3 regions of the Streptomyces sp. NPDC091682 genome follow, and region 2 is predicted to be linked to each of the others. Evidence: riboswitches for the same ligand, from Rfam matches in the RefSeq annotation. Region 2 holds a riboswitch; each other region holds the start of a gene.
The links. A riboswitch is a leader RNA that binds a small molecule or an ion and turns the genes downstream of it on or off. The one in region 2 is predicted to bind guanidine.

Region 1 (5,807 bases), on a different contig from region 2:
GCTGCGGGCCAGTGACCCCGCAAGTGATCGACGAGGTCGGCGACGCCGGCGGGCGCATCGCGGGAGGGCCTCGAGGCCGGCGTAGGACACCATAACCCGTCTTCCCGGGGCGAGTTCAGAGGGGCGGAGGCCGCCGGCCGTTCCGGGGCCAGGTCGTCGTCTCGTCTCCTGTGAGTGGAAATCCGCGCATCCCCACCGAGGGAAGTCCGCCGAGGAACATGCCGTGACAGAGGCCGAGTGCCCCGCTTGCGGCGGCCCACATCTGGAGACGCGGACCGGCCAAACGGCGTCGCGGACACGGCTCGGCCCGGTGCACGCGTCCTTCAACAGGCCCGTTGTCCGGCCGTGATGACGAATTAGGGTGTGCTCATGGATCTTCAAGGCGAGCTCGCCACCCACCCCTATGCCGCGTACCAGCGGCTACGTGACACTGCGCCGGTTCAGCGCATCACCGGGCCCGGCGGCGAGCCCGCATGGCTCGTCACCCGGTACGACGACGTCCGGTCAGCCCTCGCGGATCCTCGGCTGTCCCTCGACAAGACCCATGCGGCGGAGGGCGCGTACCGCGGCCTGTCGCTACCGCCGGCCCTGGACGCCAACCTGTTGAACATGGATCCCCCCGACCACACCCGTTTGCGCAAGCTCGTGGGCCGCGCGTTCACGCCTCGCCGCGTGGAAGAGCTCCGTACCCCGATCCGACGCACCGCGGACGACTTGCTCGACGCCCTCGGCACGCACGGTCGAACCGACTTGATCGCGGCATACGCGGCACCACTGCCGATCACCGTCATCTGCGACCTCCTCGGCGTCCCGGACGACCACCGCAAGGACTTTCGCGGCTGGACCAACGAGCTGATCGCGCCGGACCCCAGCCGCCCCCAGGCGGCCAAGCAAGCGATCGGCGCCATGCTCGCCTTCTTCACCGAGCTCATCGCGCACAAGCGCCAGCACCCCGCCGACGACTTGCTCTCCGACCTGATCGCGGTCCGCGACACCGACGGCGACCGCCTCAGCGAGGACGAACTGACCTCGCTCGCCTTCCTGATCCTCGCCGCCGGCTACGAGAACACCGTCCAGCTCATCGGCAACGCCGTTCATGCCCTCCTGACCCATCCCGACCTCCTGGCACGCCTTCGCCTGGACCCGTCGAAGCTCCCTGAGGCAGTCGAGGAACTGGCGCGCTACGAAGGGCCGGCGCTTCTGGCGATCCGCCGCTTCCCCACCGAGGACGTGACGATCGGCGGGACGTCCATCCCTGCAGGAGAAACCGTCCTGCTGTCGCTGTCCGCGGCCAACCGCGATCCCGCCCGCTTCTCCCGCCCCGAGCAGGTCGACCTCGACCGCGACACCTCCGGACACCTGGCGTTGGGCCACGGAATCCACTACTGCCTGGGCGCTCCGTTGGCCCGCGCCGAGGTCGAGATCGCACTGTCCGCGCTCCTCGAGCGGTTCAGCAGCCTGACCCTCACCGAGACCGAACCCCAGTGGCGAACCTCTCTGCGGGCCCGCGGCCTTCTCGAGCTGCCGGTGGAGTACAAGGCCGCGCGGCCGCTCGCGTGAGAGTCCGGTGAGGCCCCGCGCCTCCGGACCCCGATACGGTTGTGGGCGCGGCACGCGAAAACGCATGCCGCGCCCACGACCGTTCCGAGCGGACGCGCAGCTCTCCACCGCCTCAGCGCTCCGGCACTTCCGGCCCCGGCACTTCCGGTGCGCTCGGCGCTGTCACCCGTGGCGGTATGACGGCGGCCCGGACGCGATCGGTGCCACCGCTTCGAGGGTCCGCTGGACAGGGGCCGTCTCCAAGGTTCGGATCGCCGTCACCGTGCCCCGACCGTCCGCGAGGTAGTGGTGGAAAGCGGCGGTGTTCTTGCACAGGGCGTGAGGCGAGGGCCGGCGAGCGCCAACGATCCTACGAGGGACGGAAGACGGACCCCGGCCGACCGCCGAGAACGCCGACCTCGACGTCACGGGACGAGGCCTGCGCGCGGGCGCCCGTCGATCCGTCCGTAGACGTGGACGCGCAGGGCTCGTTCCTTGTCGAACGGCAGCTCTCAGGTATTACTTGGCGGGGGATCAGCTCACGCATTCCGCGGGAAGTAGATCTTGGATTGCCGGACGACAGCAGGGGAGATCTCGGTGCAGGGGCCGTCAGTATCATGGCGTTCGATCAAGAAGTGCGAACAGGCATGGCTCCAAGGCGTCGCGCAGCTGAGGTCGGGCAATCCGGCCGCCGCTGCCGAGTCCTTCCGCTCGGCCCTCGAGCACAATCCGCTCGCGGCCGATGCCTGGCTAGGGTTCCATGCCGTCGGGCAGCTCCAGGACCGGGCGGTCGAGGCCATGTACGGTCAGGCCCAGGACTTCGGTGCCCTGCGGAGGAAGCTCCAGACCCCCTTGTCCTCCCGGTTCCAGATCGGGGGCTACGTGAACTTCCGCCTGGAGACGGACCGTGACCTGTGGCTCGCGCGGGCGGCGAAACTCCTGGACGACGGCCTGCTCGAGCAGGCGTGGAACATGCTTTCCCATGCCGTGCTCGACTGCGACGAGACCCGGTTCGTTTGCGCACGGTACGCCTTCCTGAAGAGGGACTGGCCACTTCTGCTCACCTTCGCCGAAGGGATTCGGAACTCCTTCCTGAGGGACGAGTCACAGCTCTACGTCGCGGCCGGCCTCATCGCCCAGGGCGTTTCCCACGAGGCGCTCAACGTCCTGAGACCGCTCCCGCAAGCGCTCGGCGACAACGCCGGCTTCCTCGGCGAAGTCGCCTATCTGCGTGGCCGTGCCTACGAGGAGCTCGACCGTGCCGAGGAAGCGCTGAAGCACTTCCAGACTGCGTTCCGATACAGCCCCGGCCTGGGCGACGTGGCCCAGCGTGCCCAGGCGTTGACCCCGCCGACCGCACCCGCACCCGTACCTGCACCCGTACCGGCCCAGGCCGCCCCGACCGTGCGGGAACAGCGCGGGAACTCCTCCGGCGGCACCTTGAGCGACGAGGAGCGTTCGAGGTTGCTGGACGAGGCGATGGCCGAGTTGGACGGAATGGTCGGCCTGGCCCCGGTGAAGCGCCAGGTGCGGAGCCTGTCGGCCCAGCTGCGAATGGCGGCAGTGCGCAGGAGCCAGGGCCTGACCGCGGCGCCTGCTCCGCAACACCTGGTGTTCGCCGGACCGCCCGGCACGGGCAAGACCACCGTCGCCCGCATCGTCGGCAGCGTCTTCGCCGGACTCGGCCTGCTGGAGCGGGGCCACGTCGTCGAGGTGCAGCGCGTGGACCTCGTGGGACAGCACCTGGGCGAGACGGCGATCAAGACGTCCCAGGCCATCGACCGGGCGCTCGACGGAGTGCTCTTCATCGACGAGGCGTACGCGCTGTCCAACACCGGCTACTCGGGCGGTGACGCCTTCGGGAAGGAGGCCCTACAGGTACTGCTCAAGCGTGCCGAGGACGACAGGCACCGCCTGGTCGTGGTTCTGGCCGGGTACCCGGACGAGATCGCAGAGCTCCTGTCCACCAATCCGGGCCTCGCTTCCCGCTTCAACACCCGGGTGGACTTCCCTGCCTACGCGGCCGACGACCTGGTGCTGATCGCGGAGTCGTTCCTCGAAGCCCAGGGCGATTCACTCACCGAGGAGGCCGCGAACGCGCTGCGCGTGTCATGCGACCTGGCCGTCACCCGAGACCTGATCGACCGCCTCGGCAACGGCCGCTTCGCACGCGAACTCGTGCGGAAGGCCGCCGCGGCGAGGGACCTGCGCGTCTTCGACCGGATCGGCCACTCCGGAGTTCCGTCGCCGGACGAGGTCACCACGCTGCACCTGGGGGATGTGATGGACGCGTACCAGGAGCTCACGGGAAGCATCGCCCCCCGGCCCGCTGCGGCTCCGGAGGACTGACCCGCAAGCCCGCCGGAGCGCGCGAGCCGAGTCCTGGCCTGCGACGTGTCACTGTCGCAGGTCCGTGAGTTCGCCATCGGGGTGCGCTTCGTCCAGCGAGCGAGAGCGGTGCCGCCGCGCGGACGCCGGGTAGCGGAGCCGTCGATCGATCTCGTGGTAGCGTCGTGCCGGAGGCTCGTAGGTGCCCGCCCCGGACGAGATGTGCGCCGTACCCGGCCTGCTAAGACGACGCACTCAGGAGGCGTCATGGCCGCAGCCCCATCCTTCATCGACTTCGACCGTCCGGTTTCTCGGCCCCGCGAGTTGGACGTCCGCTGGATCCACGGCTCGCCCTCGTCCAAGCACAACACCGACCCGGACATCCAGGTCCATGAGTACGACGAGCACACGGTCATCCTGCGGCAGAACATGGCGATCCACTACGAAGCGCCGTTCCTGTTCCTGTTGTTCGGCAACGACCGGGCGGTGCTGATCGATACGGGAGCCACCGCGTCACCTGAGTTCTTCCCCTTGCGCGCGGTGGTGGACCGGCTCGTCGACGGTTGGCTCGCCCGCCACCCCCGCCAGGAGTACCACCTGTTGGTGTTGCACACGCACGCCCACGGCGACCACGTCGCGGGCGACGGCCAGTTCGCCGACCGTCCCCACACCACGGTGGTCGCAGCGGAACTCTCCACGGCCTGGCAGTATTTCGGATTCGACGAGAACCCCACGGCCGTGACAAGGGTCGATCTGGGTGGCCGCAGCCTCGAGTGCCTGGCCACCCCCGGGCACCACGAGGCGGCCGTCACGTTCTACGACGCGTGGACCGGGTTCCTGCTCACCGGCGACACGGTCTATCCGGGCCGCCTCTACGTCCAGGACTGGCACGCCTTCGCGCGGACCATCGACCGCCTGATCGAGTTCTGCGAACGCAGAACGGTCACCCACCTCATGGGCTGCCACATCGAGATGACCACCGAACCGGGCGTGGAGTACCCGGTCCGCACCACCTACCAGCCCCACGAACCGCCACTGCAGATGACGACCGGCCATCTGCACGAGATCCGCGCCGCACTCAACGAGATGGGCGACCGGCCCCGCCGACTCGCCTTCCCCCTCTTCGTCATCTGCCCGGACGACTGAGCCGCGCTCCAGAGGCACTGCCAATCCGGGAAGCGGGCGAAGCGCCGCTGGCCGAGGCGCACACGAAGAGTGGCCGCACGATTACGGCTGGCGACGGGCTCAAGGCTCGCACAGGCGCACGGCGAGGGCGGCGATGTCATCGTCGAGGCGGCCCTTGCTGTGGCGGAGGAGATCGCGGTGAAGGGCCGTGAGCAGTTCGTCGGGTGGTGTCGGGGGCTGCCTGCGCATCCAGGCCGCCAGCGGGAAGAACTCGCCGTCGCGGGCGCGGGCCTCGGCGATCCCGTCGGTATAGAGGAGCAGCAGGTCATCGGGGGCGAAGTCGAAGGTGTCGACGCTGTAGTGGTCGCCGATCAGCTCCGCGAGGCTGAGCAAGGGGGAGGGGGTGGTGGACTCGAGGGTGAGGACCTTCCCCTGGTTCAGGAGCAGCGGCGGGGGGTGTCCGCAGTTGAGGATGTCGATGCGTCTACCCCCGTGCGGGATCTGGACGAGGAGGGCGGTGGCGAAGCGCTCCAACGGCCCCTCGGGCGGAAACGCGCCGTTGTAACGGGTGCTGCTGGCGTCCATGCGGCGTGCGACGTTGACCATGTCGATCTCGCCGTACGCGGCCTCCCGGAAGGCGTTCACGATCGCCGCGGCCGCTCCCACCGCCGGCAGGCCCTTGCCCCGGACGTCACCGATGAGCAGCCTGACCCCGAACGGAGTGTCGACCACCTCGTAGAAGTCCCCGCCGATGCGTGCCTCGGCCGCCGCCGCGAGGTACAGCGACTCGATCTCGATGCCGCCGAAGCGGCGCG
Region 2 (5,807 bases):
CGCAACGGATCGACGGGCAGCGCCAGCGGGAACGCCAGCGCCCCCGCCACCAGCGGCAGCACCCCGCGACCCACCAACTGGAAGCCCGCCCGGCCCAGATCGGCCGCGAGCCACCACAGCTGGAGGTCCGCGGGCCGGTAGAGGTCGACCGCGATGTCGCCCGTCCGGATCCGCTCCTGGAGCTCCTCCTGGAAACCACCGCCGATCAGGGCGGCGGCGGCGAGCAGCGATTGGCTCATCCAGACGAAGGTCAGCGCCTGCGCCTGGTCGTAGCCGCCGAGTCCGGGCCGCTCGTCCCACAGCGCGATGTACGTGTACGCGACGATGAACCCGAACACGGTGTTGGTGAACACCCCGGCCGCGGTCGCCGTCCCGTAGGTGGCGTAGCGCCTGAATCCGCCCGCCGCGACCGCCAGGTAGAGACCCGTCGTCCGAAGCGCTCCGTTCCGCACTCTCCGGCGCACCGTATCCCTCCGTTTCCCACGTCGTTCCTACGTCGGCCAAAGCGCGCGAGCTTAGTACGGAGGGGCGAGCCACGCGACCGATTTATGCCCGTCCGGGGCGGAATCAGTGGCCATCGGGTAGACAGCATGAGGTATAGAAGTGGATGTTTTGAACGGCGTCGAGGAGTCCTGGAGATGAGCGACCAGTCACCACCCCCTGGCTGGACCCCTCGCGACCCCGACACCCCGCCCGACGTACCGCAGCCACGGGCAGAACCGCCGGTGCCACACCAGTCACCACAGGAACAGCAGGCGCAACAACGGCCGCATCAGGGCGGAGCGGGGAAGAAGGCCCGGCGCCGACGGACCGGCTGGCGCCGCTTCCTACCCACCTGGCGCATGGTCCTCGGCGCCGTCCTGCTCATCGCCCTGCTGATCGGCGGCGCCCTCGTGGCCGGCTACCTGCTGGTCGACATCCCGCCGGCCAACGCCGCCGCCACCGCGCAGTCCAACGTCTACCTCTACTCCGACGGCTCCCAGATCGCCCGCGACGGCGAGGTCAACCGCGTCAACGTGCCGCTGTCACAGATCCCCCGGACCGTGCAGGAGGCCGTACTGGCCGCCGAGGACCGGGACTTCTACTCCGAACGGGCGGTCGACCCCAAGGCGATGCTCCGCGCCGCCTGGAACACGGCGACCGGCAAGGGCACCCAGTCCGGTTCGACCATCACCCAGCAGTACGTCAAGAACTACTACTTGGGCCAGGAACAGACGATCAAACGCAAGGTCAAAGAGTTCTTCATCGCGATCAAACTCGGCCGCGAGAAGTCGAAGAACTACATCCTCGAGGGCTACCTCAACACCAGCTACTTCGGCCGCAACGCCTACGGCATCCAGGCCGCCGCCCAGGCCTACTACGGCAAGGACGTCGGCAAACTCACCACCGCCGAGGGCGCCTACCTCGCCACCCTCCTCAACTCCCCCAGCGCCTTCGACGTCGTCTCCCACCCCCAGAGCCGCCCCCGCGCCCTCGCCCGCTGGAACTACGTACTCGACGGCATGGTCAAGAAGGGCTGGCTGACCCCCGCCGAACGCGCGAAGACGCAGTTCCCCGAACCGGGCAAGGTCCGCGCGGCCGCCGGTCTCTCCGGCCAGCGCGGCTACCTCGTCGAAGCGATCAAGGACTACATCGTCGACAACGAGATCCTCGACGACAAGACCCTCGCCGAAGGCGGCTACCGCATCACCACCACCCTCGACAAACGCCGCCAGGCCGCCCTCGTCGGCGCCGTCGACGACCAGATGGTCAGCAAGCTCGAACCCGAGAAACGGAAGGCCGACCGGCTCGTCCGGGCCGGCGGGGTCTCCATCGACCCGGCCACCGGCAAGGTCCTCGCCATGTACGGCGGCATCGACTACACCAAGCAGTACGTGAACAACGCGACCCGCCACGACTACCAGGTCGCCTCCACCTTCAAGCCCTTCGTCTTCGCCGCCGCCGTCGAGAACGACTCCCGCACCCAGGACGGCCGCCGGATCACCCCGAACACGATCTACAACGGCGACAACAAACGCCCGGTCGTCGGCGGCCGCATCCGCTTCGCCCCCGAGAACGAGGGCCAGGTCTCCTACGGCAACATCACCGTCAACACCGCCACCGACCTCTCCGTCAACGCCGTGTACGCACAGATGGCGGTCGACGTCGGCACCGCCAAGGTCAAGAAGACCGCCATCGACCTCGGCATCCCCGAGAACACCCCCAACTTCGTACCCGGCCCGGCCATGGCCCTCGGCACCCTGCAGGCCAGCGTCCTGGACATGACCCAGGCCTACGCCACCCTCGCCGACCACGGCCGACGCACCCCCTACACCTTCCTCGAGAAGATCACCAAGGGCGGCGAAACCATCGGCCTCCCCCAGCGCACCCCCACCCAGGCCATCAGCCGCGAAGCCGCCGACACCACCACGTCCATGCTGGTCAGCGTCGTGGACAACGGCACCGGCACGGCCGCCCTCGCCGCCGGCCACCCGGCCGCGGGCAAGACCGGCACCGGCGAACTCGACCGCTCGGCCTGGTTCGCGGCCTACACCCCGGACCTGGTCACCGTGATCTCGATGATGGGCCAGGACCCGGACACCGGAACCCTGGAATCCCTCTACGGCGCCCTCGGCGAGGCCCGCATCGGCGGCGGCGGATACCCCGCCCGGATCTGGGCCGCGTACACCAAGACCGCCCTGGAAGGCACCGACCCCGTCGACTTCGACCTGGAACTCCAGCCCGGCGCCGCACCGCCCCCACCGCCGCCCAGCCCGGAATCCAACCCGCCGCAGGAGACCCCCGGCGAACCCTCGCCCAGCACCCCCGAACGCCCGGCCCGACCCTCGCCGTCGAACCCGACGGGCGGCCGCAACCAGGGCGGGCAGAACAACGGCGGCCAGAACCAGGGCGGCCAGGACAACGGCGGCCCGGTGAACGGAGGCCAGGACAACGGCGGCCAAGACAACGGCGGCACCACCCAGGGCGGCGACCAGGGCGGCACCACCCAGGGCACCCAGGGCAACACCCAGGGCAGTGCGCAGGGCAGCGACGGAGGCCCCGCAGAAGGCCTGCGCCCGCCGTCGGCGTTCCTGGAATGACCGCAGCACCCGGTCAGTGACCGGAGGTCGCCTTCAGCCCCACCACGGCGACCAGCAACAGACAGATGAAGAAGATCCGGGCGGCGGTGACGGGCTCACCCAACACCGCCATACCGAGCACGGCCGCGCCGGCGGCACCGATGCCCACCCACACCCCGTAGGCCGTACCGATGGGCAGGGTCTTCGCGGCGTACGACAGCAACACCATGCTCGCGACGATCCCGGCACCCGTGAACACACTGGGCCACAGCCGGGTGAAACCTTCGGTGAACTTCATGCCGATCGACCAGCCGACTTCGAGCAGACCGGCGACGAGAAGAAGAACCCATGCCATGACGGCACCTCCGAGACGACGAGCGGTACGGGGTGCGTCGTCTTGTCGTACCCGGTACGGCGCGTCTCGTCGGGGTTCTCCCCCACCGTAGCAAAAAGCCGCGAAAAGGCCGCGAAAAGGGCTGGTGACCCGGGCCACCAGCCCTTGCTCAGCGACTCAGAGGTACAGCCCGGTGGAGTCCTCCGACCCCTCCAGTCGCTCCGCGGCCACGGCGTGCAGGTCCCGCTCGCGCATCAGCACGTACGTCGCACCGCGCACCTCGACCTCGGCACGGTCCTCGGGGTCGTACAGCACCCGGTCACCGGGCTCGACCGTCCGGACGTTCTGCCCGACCGCGACCACCTCGGCCCAGGCCAGCCGCTTGCCCACCGCGGCCGTCGCAGGAATCAGGATGCCGCCGCCCGAGCGCCGCTCGCCCTCCGGCAGATCGGACTTCACGAGCACGCGGTCGTGCAGCATGCGGATGGGCAGCTTGTCGTGGGTGGTGTTCTCGCTCACGCCCCGAACCTACCTGCCCGCGCCCGTCCCGTACCCCTCAGGGTCATCCGCGCTTGCGGCGCGCCGACACCACGAACAGCCCGACCAGGCTCACCGCGACCAGCGCGACGGGCACGATCCGGTCGACGCGCGGAGCCCCGTCGTCGTGGCGCAGACCGTCCCGCACATCCGTCACGAACCGGTTCACCGCGGCGAAGGCCCGCCCGGCGGTCTCGTCGACGGACGAGGCGACCCGTGCCTTCGCGTCCCCGATGATCGTCTTCGGGTGCATGCGCACACCGATCTCGTCGAGCGTCTCGGCGAGCTGCTCACGGCGGCGGACGATGTCCGCCTCGATCTGTGCGGGGGTCCTGGCTTCCGGCACCGCGCTGCCTCCGTCGTCCTCGTGGTCGTGTGGGGCGTAGTCCGCCATGAACAGTCTGTCAGCTTAGTCTCATGGCATACCGATCCCCTCCCGAGGAGAGTGTCACGATGAGCGAGCGACTCCAGCCGGGCGACACCGCCCCCGCCTTCACCCTGCCCGATGCGGACGGCAACGAGGTCTCGCTCGCCGACCACAAGGGCCGCAAGGTGATCGTCTACTTCTACCCGTCCGCGCTGACCCCGGGCTGCACCAAGCAAGCCTGCGATTTCACGGGCAACCTGTCCTTCCTGACGGGACACGGCTACGACGTCATCGGTGTGTCTCCGGACAAGCCGGAGAAGCTGGCGAAGTTCCGCGAGAAGGAGGACCTGAAGGTCACCCTGGTCAGCGACCCGGACAAGGAGACGCTGACGGCGTACGGCGCGTACGGCGAGAAGAAGCTGTACGGCAAGACGGTCACCGGGGTCATCCGCTCCACGGTGGTGGTCGACGAGGAGGGCAAGGTCGAACACGCCTTCTACAACGTCAAGGCCACGGGCCACGTAGCCAAGATCATCAAGGACCTGGGCCTCTGACCCCCGCCCCGGCTCCCGAACCGGCCCGCACCAACCCGGTGCGGGCCGTTCCGTTTATCGGACGAATCGACCCGTAACCGTCCGCCTTCCGGTGCCGTTGCTCCGTACGAGGGCCGCACGCGCGGCCGAACTCTACGGAGGGCCCACGTCATGAGAGACCCGCACGACCGCGACACCCTGGCCTCCGCAGTGGCCGCGTCGAGAGGCTGGGCCGACCTGATGCGGCGCCTGGGCTTCAAGGAGAGCGGAGGGCGACGCCGCATGCTGCAGGAGCGCGTCACCACCTACGGAATCGACACCAGCCATTTCGCGAAGCGAAGTCCGTGGCGCAAGTACCCCGACGAGGCCATCGCCGCCGCGGCTGCGACGTCCACCACCCTGCGTGAGGTTGCGGTCAAGCTCGGCGCGCCCCCCGCCACGGGGACTCTGTCGCACATCGTCCGCCGCATAGCCGCCGCCGGCATCGACATCAGCCATTTTCGCGGCATGCAACGGGCCGGCGTCGAGCTACCGTTCACCACGGAGGAGCTTGCGGTAGCCGCGGCCTCCGCCGACAGCGTCCGCGGCACGGCTCGCGCCCTGGGCGTGCCGGACGACAGTCGCTCCCGCGCCGCCTTGGGAAGGATGCTGAAGGCGCACGACATCGACACCACCCATTTCCGGAACACGCGAGTCATGATCTCCGAGGACGCTCTGCGCGCAGCGGTTCCGGGAGCCTTGAGCTACGCGGACCTGATGCGCGCTCTCGGCCTGCAGGTCAACGACGTGAACCATCGACGCGTTCGGCGGCTGGTGACCCGGCTCGAACTCGAAGTCAGCCACTTCAAGAGGCGCACCTGGGCAACCACACAGGCGACACACTTGCGGAGCGGCACCGCCGACACCACCCTGACCATGCTCCCCGAGGGTGCATCACGCGTTCGCCGCCCCCGCCTGCACCGAGCCCTGCAAGGGAT
Region 3 (5,807 bases), on a different contig from region 2:
CGTGACCGAGTCGGAGCTGGCCGAAGGCATCTCCGACCCTGCCGCGCGCGAGGCCATGAAGGCCTATCGCGCCGTGGCGCTGCCGGCGTCCGCCATTGCCGGAGCCATCGCCTACGCCGTCGCCCAGCCGGCCGAGGTCGACGTCAACGAGATCGTCGTACGCCCTGCTGCGAGTGCCCAGTGACCGCGGGGACCGAAGTGACGTACGAGGACCTGCTGCGCCGACTGCGGGTCCTGGAGGACAAGGAAGCCTTGCGGCGGCTCATGATCCGCGGTTGGCGGGCGCTGGACCGCAAGGACTGGCGGGCGTGGATCGAGTGCTGGGCCGAGGACGCGGTGCTGGAGTTCGAGCCGTGGGGAGAGGTCCGCGGCAGGGAGGCGGTCCGGGCGAAGGTGGAGGAGGCGGAGGCACACTTCCCGAGCATGCAGCACCACATCCTGAACATGGACTTCGAGGTGGACGAGGACCGGGCGACGGGCGTCGGGTACATGTGGTTCGTCGCCGTGACGGGGAGCGGGCAGAGCTCTTCGCCCTACTCCATGGGCGGTCCGTACGACTGGGACTTCCGCCGGGGTCCCGACGGGGGCTGGTACCTGGTCCGCCAGCGACTGGGCGTCTGGTGGACCGCCGGGGAGGACACGCCGCCGGGCCTCGGCCGGGCGGTGTCGTACGCCGAGGACTCCCGGTAGGGCCACCGATGGTGGTACGTCCGGGGGGTGCGCGGTGTGTCTGCGCGGCCGGTGGCGGCACGGTCCCCTTCAATGGCGCCGCATGACCTCCTCCGCACTGCACCAGCCGTCGGCACGCGCCGCGGCCCCGTACACCCGCCGGTCGGTCCTCACGGGAGCCTTCGCCCTGACCGCCGCCGCGGCACTGCCGCTCGCCGCGGCGGGGCGGGCGTACTCCGCCGCCACCCCGGACATCATCGGCTGCGCCGCCTGGGGTGCGCGGGCGGCGTCCGAACCCGTCGTCGTCCTCGCCAACGGCCCGGAGCGGATCATCGTCCACCACACGGCGACGGCGAACGTGACGGACTACTCGAAGCAGCGCGCCGTCGCCCTCGCCCGCGCGATCCAGACGTACCACATGGACGCGCAGGGCTGGATCGACACGGGCCAGCACTTCACCATCAGCCGCGGGGCCTTCGTGCTGGAGGGACGCCACAACAGCCTGGCGGAGCTGCGCACCGGCCACCGCCAGGTGCGGGCGGCGCACTGCGTCGGCCAGAACACCGTGTCGATCGGCATCGAGAACGAGGGCACGTACACCTCGCAGGACCAGCCGGCGGCACAGTACGCGGCCCTGGCCGACCTGTGCGCCCACATCTGCGACCAGTACGGCCTGCCCGCGTCGGAGATCTACGGCCACCGCGACTTCAACGCCACTTCCTGCCCCGGCGACCGCCTCTACGCCAAACTACCGACCCTGCGCAGGGACGTCGCCGCCCGCCTCGGCACGCCCCTGTCGGAGGAGGCGGTCGACCCCATCGAGGACCTGGTCCGCCAGGCCACCGGTCGGCCGGCCTCGGAGTACGCGGAATACCTGCCGGCCGGTCTCCTGCCCTGACGGTCCGCCGCGGCCCGGGCTACAGCCGCCAGTACGTACCGGAACGGGAATCGACGTGCACCACGTGGCGGCCGACGCGCACCACGTGGTGGTCCGGGCCGGACCAGGAGCCGCACGCGCCGTCGGCGGCGGGCAGCTCGGTCCAGATCTCCAGAAAGGTGCTGCCGTCCGGGTTGGTGCCCCGCTCGACGAGGTCCGCACCGTCCCACCGGAAGGTGCCGGCGTCTTCGCCGGGCTCGCCCGTGAGGTGGTGGAAGTGCACCTGGGAGCCGTCGAAGGACGTCTCACCGGCGAAGCCCCGGCTGTCGGCGTAGTACGACCCGGCCTGCAGCCACACCACTTCGCGGTCCTCGACGAGGGGTCCGCCGTCGCGGCTGATGCCGCGCCGCAGCCAGGCGCCGTGCTCGGGCACGGCGACGCCGGGGCCGTCCGGGAGGTGCTCGCCCCGCGCGGACTCAGGCGCGGTCATCGGCGCCGGACTCGACGGACTCCACGGCCCCGGCGAGCTCGTCCACGGCCACGAGCGTCAGCGGTACGTTGCCGCGCACGGCCTGCGAGTACGGGCAGACCGCGTCCGCCCGGTGCAGCAAGGGCTGGAGGTCCGCCGCCCGCCACCCGGGCACGCCGACGGTGAGCGTCACCGCGAGGCCGTAGCCGGCGGGCGTGTCCGTGGTGCCGAGCTGGACCTCGCACGCCACGCGTGCGGTGGCGGCGTCCGCCCCGAACTCGGCGGCGACCTCTGCGAGCGCGGAGGTGAAGCAGGCGGCGAAACCGGCCGCGAACAGCTGCTCGGGGTTGGTGGTGCCGGGCACCTTCTTGCGCGGCGGGGCGAGGCGGACGTCCAGGCGTCCGTCGTCCGTGCGGACGGATCCGGTACGTCCCCCCGCGGCGTGCGCGGTCGTCCGGTACAGGCTGCGGGTGAGTGGCACGGTCATGGCGTACGCCCATCTTGCTCGACGAGTACGCTGCCCGGGTGCGGACAGCGGACGGCGCTGCTCGTGCAGCACCTCGCGCGTCGTCGTGCGTAACCGGGTACGGCGCATCTCGTCCGGGGCCTTGGACCGGCCGCCCGACAATCTAGCAACGCCGGCCGCGGTCCGGGGACGTCCCCCGCGGTGAAGTTCCTCACGGGGCCCGGCGCCGGCCCGGCGGCCGGCGCCGTGGCCCCGCTCCCTACACTCGGCCCGTGGACGCGATGAGATGTACCTACTGCGGTGGCGTCGGCCTGGAGCCGGGTTTCGTCGAGGACGCGGGGGAGGGCGCCCGGGGGTACGCGCGCTGGATCGCCGGGGCGTTGGAACGCGGCCTGTTCGGCGGTGCCAAACGGCTGGGAAAGCCCCGGCGGCGCATCGAGGCGTACCGCTGCCCGCACTGCGCCCACCTGGAGCTCTTCGCCACCGAGCCCGTCTGACGGTCGGCCGCTGCGCCGGATTCACGGCGCGTGGTGCTGGATGCCCCGCTGACCGGGCACCCGGGTCGACCGGGGAGCGCCCGAGAGGCGGCGGTCGGCCCGCTGCCGCCGGCCCGGGAACGGGTTGCGCCGCACGGTGGCGCTGGGGGCCGCGATCAGAAGGCCGACAAGTGCGAGGACCGCGACGAGGATGAGCACGTTGACGAGGTTCATGGTCCTGCCTTTCGTCGAGTGTTGATTACCTGTCACTACATCTTGTTACCGAATCGCGGGATGCTAAACACAGAGGGTGACAAGGCGTGCCGTCCGGGGTCGCGTTGGTGCCGTGCCGACAAAGGCCGCCGGAGGCCCGTCACTTGGTGAACTGCCCGCAGCAGACAGGGCCGTCGGCCGGCGGGGTCACGTGGCCAGGTCGACGCGTACGGTCTCCACCCAGGGCGGGGGCGCGGGCGGGGCGCTCCCGACCAGCGCGGCGATCAGCCGGCAGGACGGCGTCTCGTCCGGCCACGGCGTGAACCCGTCGGTCAGCACGACCACGACGTTCGGCCGGTCGGGCAGGGCCAGGGCCGCGCCGATGCCGACCCGCATGTCCGTCCCCCCGCCGCCGGCCAGGGTCACCTCGCCGGCACTGCGCACCCGGGTCACGGCGTGCACGTCGGCGTCGCACGCGAGGACGGCGACCCGGTTGCCGCCGACCCCCACCTCCCGCAGGACGCCGGTGACTTCGGCGAGAGCGGCCGCGAGCTCGCCTGGGCCCATCGATCCCGAGGTGTCGATGACGACGGCCACCCGCGGCAGCGGCCTGCGCAGACTGGGCAGCACCACCCGGCCGCCGAGCGCGGGCGTCCGGCGCGAGGGGCGGCGGTAGGTGTAGTCCACCGCGCCGGCCGCCCAGGCGGCGGCCTCGCGGACCGATCCCGCCAGAGCCCGGCGCCAGTCGACGGAGGGCTCCAGGACCTCCTCGGCCCACCGGGCCCAGCCCTCGGGCACCCGACCCCGGGTGCGCCGGTGGGCCCGTACGGCCTCGGCGGTCTGCCGGCGCAGCGCCTCGGCCTCCACCGGTCCGACCCGGGCGGGGCCGCCGTCCTCGCCCAGCTCCCACGGCCCGGGAGTGCCGTGCGCACCGGAACCGCAGTCCGGCCCGTGGGGCGTCGGGGGGATCGCCGGCAGGTACGTCTCGAAGAGGCCGCCCGTGGGCAGGCCGTAGAGCCCGGGCTCCATCCGGCCCTCGGGCAGCGCCAGCCCGTCCGCCAGCAGGTCGTCGTTGATCTCGCAGTCCTGGGCGATGTTGATCCGGACCGGATCGCGCTGGTCGGCGGCGGGCAGCCGCTCGGCCCGGCCGTGGTGGTCGCGCAGCAGGTGCGCCACCTCGTGGATCCACACCCCGGCCAGCAGGGCCACCGGGGTCGCCTCGACGAAAGCGGGCGAGACGTAGCAGCGCCAGTGCCGGTCGACGCCCATGGTGCGCACCCCGGCCGAAGGGACGACGGTCAGGGCGTACAGCGCGGACGCGAGGTACGGACGGGTTTCGGCGGCCTTGTAACGGGCCGCCAGTAGCTTCGCGCGGTCCAACTCCGGTCGCACGGCGCCGGACTGGGCTCAGTTGCCGCCCGGCAGCGAGCCGGACAGCTGGAGCAGTTCCACGAAGGCGTCGATGCCGGCGGGCACCGGCCAGTCGAGGTCGCGCATCGCGGCGAGGTCGGCGGCGGCGCGGGCGGCGACGTCGGGCACGCCCGCGTCCACGGCCTTGGCGAGGACCGCCCAGCCCGCTTCCCAGCGGGGACGGGTGAGCTCGCTCTGCACGGCCGCGACCACGGCGATGAGGAAGGCCAGCTGCCGGTCGCCGCGCTCGGGCAGGGCGAAGGCGTCGGGGTCGGCCAGCACCCGGTCCGGGTCGGGCAGGTCGAGGTGTTCGAGGTACGAGAGCAGTTCGATCCCGGCGGCTTCGCCCACGGCGCCGGTGAGCGCGGCGGCGAGGGCCTCCCGGCCCGTCGATGCCGCGTACCCGGTGGCCAGCAGCCGCAGGGCCATCTCCCAGGTGCGCGGGGAGGGCCAGCCGCGGCCCCGTCCGGCGGCCTCGGCCGGCATGTGGTGGACCAGGCCCGGACGGGCGGTGAGGAAGCCGGAGACGGCCCCGCGGGCCCGGGCGACCGAACCGGCGGCCTTGGCGGGATCGACGGCCGGGATCGCCACCTCGGGCCAGGTGCCGGCCATGCCGCGGGCCACGGTGCGCGGGTTGTGCGTCCAGTCGAGGTGGACGAAGCGGTTCGCGAGCGGCGGGCTGAGGTGCCAGCCGTCGGCGGCGCTCGCGGGCGGGTTGGCCGCGGCGACGATCCGTACCGCCGCCGGTAGTTCGAGGCTGCCGACCCGACGCTCCAGGACCACGCGCAGCAGGGCCGCCTGCACGGCCGGCGGGGCGGAGGACAGCTCGTCGAAGAACAACAGCCCGTGGCCGGTGCGGGCGAGGCGCACCGCCCAGTCCGGCGGTGCCATGGGGACGCCCGTGGTGGCCGGGTCCTCGCCGACGATGGGCAACCCCGCGAAGTCGGAGGGCTCGTGGACGCTGGCGATGACGGTCTCCAGCCGGACGCCGAGCGCGGTGGCGAGCTGCTCCATGCCAGCGGACTTGCCGATACCGGGCTCACCCCACAGGAGGACCGGCTGATTGGCCGTCACGGCCAGTGCCAGTGCTTCCAGTTGGGGGTTGGTGGCGGGTTCGGTGCGGGTGGCGTCCAGCCGGGCACCCAGGGCGTCGGCGGCGGCCAGGGCACGGGCGGGTTGTGGCTGGGTCGCACTCACGCGTCGTCGTCCTCGTCGTCCTCGTCCGCG

Region 1: linked by a shared signal. The riboswitch ahead of ACIQK6_RS05150 (MBL fold metallo-hydrolase) and the one ahead of ACIQK6_RS34930 (multidrug efflux SMR transporter) in region 2 are both predicted to bind guanidine.
Region 3: linked by a shared signal. The riboswitch ahead of ACIQK6_RS05745 (Ohr family peroxiredoxin) and the one ahead of ACIQK6_RS34930 (multidrug efflux SMR transporter) in region 2 are both predicted to bind guanidine.

What each region holds. Positions count from the first base shown of each region.
Region 1 covers NZ_JBIVTH010000002.1:165,303-171,109, reverse strand. Annotated here, with positions in the region: gene ACIQK6_RS05160 (cytochrome P450) at 370-1,560, shown strand; gene ACIQK6_RS05155 (AAA family ATPase) at 2,137-3,888, shown strand; guanidine-III (ykkC-III) riboswitch at 4,056-4,123, shown strand; gene ACIQK6_RS05150 (MBL fold metallo-hydrolase) at 4,135-5,013, shown strand; gene ACIQK6_RS05145 (PP2C family protein-serine/threonine phosphatase) at 5,113-5,807, opposite strand, start outside.
Region 2 covers NZ_JBIVTH010000022.1:3,567-9,373, forward strand. Annotated here, with positions in the region: gene ACIQK6_RS34920 (ABC-2 family transporter protein) at 1-452, opposite strand, end outside; gene ACIQK6_RS34925 (transglycosylase domain-containing protein) at 639-3,080, shown strand; gene ACIQK6_RS34930 (multidrug efflux SMR transporter) at 3,094-3,414, opposite strand; guanidine-III (ykkC-III) riboswitch at 3,446-3,516, opposite strand; gene ACIQK6_RS34935 (co-chaperone GroES) at 3,571-3,912, opposite strand; gene ACIQK6_RS34940 (DUF3618 domain-containing protein) at 3,956-4,276, opposite strand; gene bcp (thioredoxin-dependent thiol peroxidase) at 4,384-4,851, shown strand; gene ACIQK6_RS34950 (HNH endonuclease) at 5,002-5,807, shown strand, end outside.
Region 3 covers NZ_JBIVTH010000002.1:294,112-299,918, reverse strand. Annotated here, with positions in the region: gene ACIQK6_RS05765 (SDR family oxidoreductase) at 1-184, shown strand, start outside; gene ACIQK6_RS05760 (nuclear transport factor 2 family protein) at 199-690, shown strand; gene ACIQK6_RS05755 (peptidoglycan recognition family protein) at 773-1,567, shown strand; gene ACIQK6_RS05750 (hypothetical protein) at 1,587-2,036, opposite strand; gene ACIQK6_RS05745 (Ohr family peroxiredoxin) at 2,023-2,502, opposite strand; guanidine-III (ykkC-III) riboswitch at 2,577-2,639, opposite strand; gene ACIQK6_RS05740 (hypothetical protein) at 2,763-2,978, shown strand; gene ACIQK6_RS05735 (hypothetical protein) at 3,000-3,191, opposite strand; gene ACIQK6_RS05730 (VWA-like domain-containing protein) at 3,378-4,562, opposite strand; gene ACIQK6_RS05725 (AAA family ATPase) at 4,578-5,777, opposite strand; gene ACIQK6_RS05720 (ankyrin repeat domain-containing protein) at 5,774-5,807, opposite strand, start outside.